Regions from separate parts of the Actinoplanes friuliensis DSM 7358 genome, predicted to be linked through region 1. Evidence: riboswitches for the same ligand, from Rfam matches in the RefSeq annotation. Region 1 holds a riboswitch; the other holds the start of a gene.
What was found. A riboswitch is a leader RNA that binds a small molecule or an ion and turns the genes downstream of it on or off. The one in region 1 is predicted to bind FMN.
Positions count from the first base shown of each region.

Region 2: another riboswitch for FMN. It lies ahead of AFR_RS22715 (nicotinamide mononucleotide transporter family protein); the one in region 1 lies ahead of ribD (bifunctional diaminohydroxyphosphoribosylaminopyrimidine deaminase/5-amino-6-(5-phosphoribosylamino)uracil reductase RibD).

Region 1 covers NC_022657.1:6,637,692-6,639,887, forward strand. The annotation lists gene ribD (bifunctional diaminohydroxyphosphoribosylaminopyrimidine deaminase/5-amino-6-(5-phosphoribosylamino)uracil reductase RibD) at 1-881, opposite strand, end outside; FMN riboswitch at 1,014-1,197, opposite strand; gene AFR_RS30675 (GGDEF domain-containing response regulator) at 1,259-2,196, opposite strand, start outside.
Region 2 covers NC_022657.1:4,880,668-4,882,863, forward strand. The annotation lists gene AFR_RS22705 (alpha-glucosidase/alpha-galactosidase) at 1-130, opposite strand, end outside; gene AFR_RS22710 (DeoR/GlpR family DNA-binding transcription regulator) at 255-1,031, shown strand; FMN riboswitch at 1,071-1,201, shown strand; gene AFR_RS22715 (nicotinamide mononucleotide transporter family protein) at 1,276-1,983, shown strand; gene AFR_RS22720 (hypothetical protein) at 1,980-2,196, opposite strand, start outside.

The DNA.
Region 1 (2,196 bases):
AGGCCGGCCGCGAGGAAGCCCCCGGCCAGCGTGGGGCCGCCCTCCAGGAGCACGGCCCGGACGCCGCGCGTGTAGAGCTCGGTGAGCAGGGCGGCGAGGTCGACGTGACCGTCGGGGCCGGCCCCGACCTCGGCCGCCGTCGCGATCCAGGTCGGTGCGGCCTGATCGCGCACGCGGGCCGTTTTCGGCGTACGCCCGGAGGAGTCCACGACGACCCGCCACGGCTGCTTGATCGCCAGGCTGCCGTCGCGCAGGTCGCGGACCGTGAGCTGGGGGTCGTCGGCGATGACGGTGCCGACACCGGCGACGATCGCGTCGACGGTGCTGCGCAGCTTGTGCACGTCGGTGCGGGAGGTCGGCGAGGTGATCCACTGGCTGGTGCCGTCCGCGGCGGCGGAACGCCCGTCCAGCGTCGCGGCGTACTTCCAGGTCACGTACGGGCGGCCGCGGCGCACCGCGGTCAGCCAGGCGACGTTGCCGTCCTCGGCCTCCTGGCGGCGGATCCCGGTCTCGACCTGCACCCCGGAGCCGCGCAGGGTCGCCGCTCCCCCGGCCGCGACCGGCGTGGGGTCGTCGACGGCGATGACCACGCGGGTGATGCCGGCGTTGATCAGCGCCTGCGCGCAGGGGCCGGTGCGGCCGGTGTGGTTGCACGGCTCCAGCGTGACGACCGCGGTGCCGCCCCGGGCGCGTTCGCCGGCCTGGGCCAGCGCCACGATCTCGGCGTGCGGCCCTCCGGCGTACGCGTGGAAGCCCTCACCGACGATCTCGCCGTCCGCGCTGAGCAGCAGACAGCCGACGACCGGGTTGGGGCTGGTGGTGCCGAGGCCCCGGGCGGCGAGCGCGATCGCGCGGCCCATCGCCTCGTCGTCGGTGACCATCTGCGTCCTTCTTCCATGCGCGGTGCGGACACGCGCTGGAAGAAGGGGAGGAAGGTGCGGCAACAGGACATGAGGGGACGCTTCGCGCCGCCCCGGTGAGAGCACGCCGCAACGAGCCCTCATCCTGCTCCCGCGCGCTGTCTCCCATCCGGACTGTCAGGACGATCGGCCTCGCAGCCGTCCGTCCTACCGTCGGCCCTGGAGTCTCACCAGGTCCACCGTCCGTCGTGGTGCCGACGTCCGGGTCGCGGGCTTAGCTCTGCCGGAGCAGGGCATCACCGCCGGTTCGGAATTTCACCGAGTCCCGCCAGCGCGTGGTGGGTCACCCATGAGTCTTGCACGCAGATCGCGGGTTGCCACCTCCCGGGCGATCCAGGTCACAAACCCATGCCCGCGGACGACGGGTCCTCGGGATCCTCGGAGTCCGCCCGGCGCCGGTCGATCGCCACGAACGAGCCCGGCTGACTCTTGGCGACCTTTTTCATCTCGGAGGCCACCGCGACCACCTCACGGGCGTCGTCGAAGCGGCGGCCCTCGACGGTGGCCTGCGCGACGCCGATCGAGAGGGTCACCAGGGCGGCCCGCTGCTTGTTGCCACGCCGATCGGGCACCTCGATGTACCCCCGGCGGGCGTCCTCCTCGTCGTAGAGCTGGTCGGCGACGGTCTCGAAGTCGGTCACCGTGCGCTTGGTCAGCGGCAGCACCTGCTCGGGCTGGCAGATGAAGACGAAGTCGTCACCACCGATGTGGCCGAGGAAGACCGGCGGGCGCCCGGTGGCCGCGACCGCCCGGTGCAGGCTGCCCGCCAGGGCGGTGATGAACTCGTCGCCACGGTCGAAGCCGTACACGTCGTTGACGCTCTTGAACCGGTCGATGTCGATGTAGCCGACCGCGAAGTCCTTGCCGGTCTTCATCCGGTCCACGATCTCGCGGCGCACCCGGGCGTTGCCGGGCAGGCCGGTCAGCGGCGAGACCTCGCGGAACTCCTTGTTGCGCCGCAGGGTCGAGGAGACCCGGGCGATCAGCTCCGCGGTGTCGAACGGCTTGACCAGGTAGTCGTCGACACCGGCGGTCAGCCCTACCACCTTGTCGACGGTCATCCCCTTGGCGGTCAGCATGATCACCGGCAGCGCCGAGGTCAGCGGCTCGGCCCGCAGCCGGCGGGTCAGCTCGACGCCGTTCATGTTCGGCATCATCCAGTCGACAACCGCAAGATCGGGGCGCCGGGTCTCCATCACCTCGAGGGCGTGCTGGCCGTCGCGGGCCCGCATCACCTCGAAACCGTGCACCTTGAGGTTGAAGGCGACAAAACTGG
Region 2 (2,196 bases), 1.8 Mb from region 1:
CGAGCCGCTCGGGATCGATGTCGTGCAGGGCGAGGGTGACGCCCCGGAGCTCGTCGAACGTCAGGATGTCGGCGAGCAGCTCACGGGTGAAGACGACGCTGCCCGCGCCGAGAAAGGCGATCGTGGTCATGGCGGGATTGTTCGCGTACGCGTCCGAAGCGCGCAAGGAATTCTGGTGTTTCGCTTGGAAACGAACTATGGTGACTGCGCGTTTGCTCAATATGATGCTGTCCTGAAACCCGTGGTGAGGTCACATGCCCCAGAGTTCCCTGCGCCGGGCCGACCGCGTGTCGGCCATCCTGGAGCGCGTGGCCAGCCACGGTTCCGTGGACGCCGGCCACCTCGCCGACGAGTTCGAGGTCTCCCCCGCCACCATCCGCCGTGACCTCCAGGTCCTCGAGGATCAAAGACTCCTCTCCCGTACGCACGGAGGCGCCGTCGCGGTCGACGTCGCGTACGAGCTGCCGGTGCGCTACCGCGTCGGCCAGCACCGTGAGGAGAAGGCACTCGTCGCGCAACGGGTGGCGGCGCTGCTGCCCAAGGGTCCGCTGACCCTCGGGCTGACCGGCGGCACGACAACACACCTGCTGGCCCGGCTGCTCGCCGAACGGGTCGACCTGACCGTGGTCACCAACGCGCTCAACATCGCGGCGGAGCTGGCCCTGCGCCCCCGCCTCAAGCTGATCATGACCGGTGGCGTCTCGCGCACCCAGTCGTACGAGCTGGTCGGGCCGATCGCGGACCAGGCCCTCGCCGGTCTGAACATGGCCGTGGCGGTCGTCGGCGTCGACGGCATCAGCGCCCGGGGCGGGCTCACCACCCACGACGAGATCGAGGCGAACACCAACGCCACGATGATCCGCCGCGCCGACCGGGTGATCGTGGTCGCGGACGGCTCCAAGGTCGGCCGCGTCTGCCTGGCCAGCATCTGCGCCATCACCGGTGTCGCCACGCTCGTCACCGACTCGAGCGCCGACCCCGCGGGTGTCGAGGCGATCCGCCGCACCGGCACCGAGGTGATCGTTGCGTAGGTCATAGTTCCGTTTCGCCCCGGCAGGCCTACGATCATCCCTAGTGCTCCGGGGTCGGTGCAATTCCGAACCGGCGGTGACAGTCCGCGACCCGACCGCAGCCGGCGGCCGGTTGAACCGGTGTAATTCCGGTACCGACGGTGAAAGTCCGGATGGTAGGCAGCACTGAACGTGGCTCGACCGTCGTTGTTGTGTGCGCGGCTTTCCCCGGCGTGCACCTCTGTGCTTTTTTCCGGAGGTGCCCGTGCACTGGCTCGACCAACTGCTCACCGCGTTCTACGACGCCAAATGGCAGGTCACCGACACCCAGGCGATCTACTGGCGCGAGATCGTCGGCAACGCCTTCGGTCTCGGCTCCGCCCTCTTCGGCCTGCGCCGCAACGTGTGGGCGTGGCCGGTCGGCATCGTCGGCAACGTCCTGCTCTTCACGGTGTTCCTCGGTCAGGCCCTCGGCAACGACCAGGGCACCCCGCTCTACGGCCAGGCCTCCCGCCAGGTCTTCTTCATCATCACCAGCGTCTACGGCTGGTGGCGCTGGCGCCAGGCCACCGGCGGCGAGACGGTCGTGCCCCGCTGGGCGACCAACCGCGAACGAATGCTGTACCTCCCGCTCGCCCTGGCCGCCGTCGTCGGGTGCTTCTTCGCCTTCCGCGCGATCGGCGCCGGCTTCCCGGTCCCCTGGTGGTACTACCTCGCCGACTCGTGGATCTTCGTCGGCTCGATCCTCGCCACGTACGCGATGGCCCGCGGCTGGGTCGAGTTCTGGCTCTGCTGGATCGCGGTCGACCTGGTCGGCGTCCCCGAACTCCTCCACTTCGGCTACTACCCCTCGGCGATCCTCTACGCCGTCTACGCCGCCTTCGTCATCTGGGGCTTCGTCGTCTGGCTGCGCCTCTCCCGTACGCTCCAGCCGCCCCGCCTCGACTCACCCGCCATGGAGACGGTCGCTTAGCCGAGGAATCTGGTGCGGCGTTGGGTGAGCAGGGCTGCGATGGCGACCAGGGTGGCTGGGAGGGCCAGGTGCCAGGCGGCCATGATCAGGAGGCCGCGGGTGTCACCGACCTCGGCCACTTCGGTGGACGCGGTGATGAGACCGGCGAAGAGCGCCAGGCCGGCGGCCAGCAGGATGCGCTCATCGATCACGGTCCAGAGGATCACCGCCACC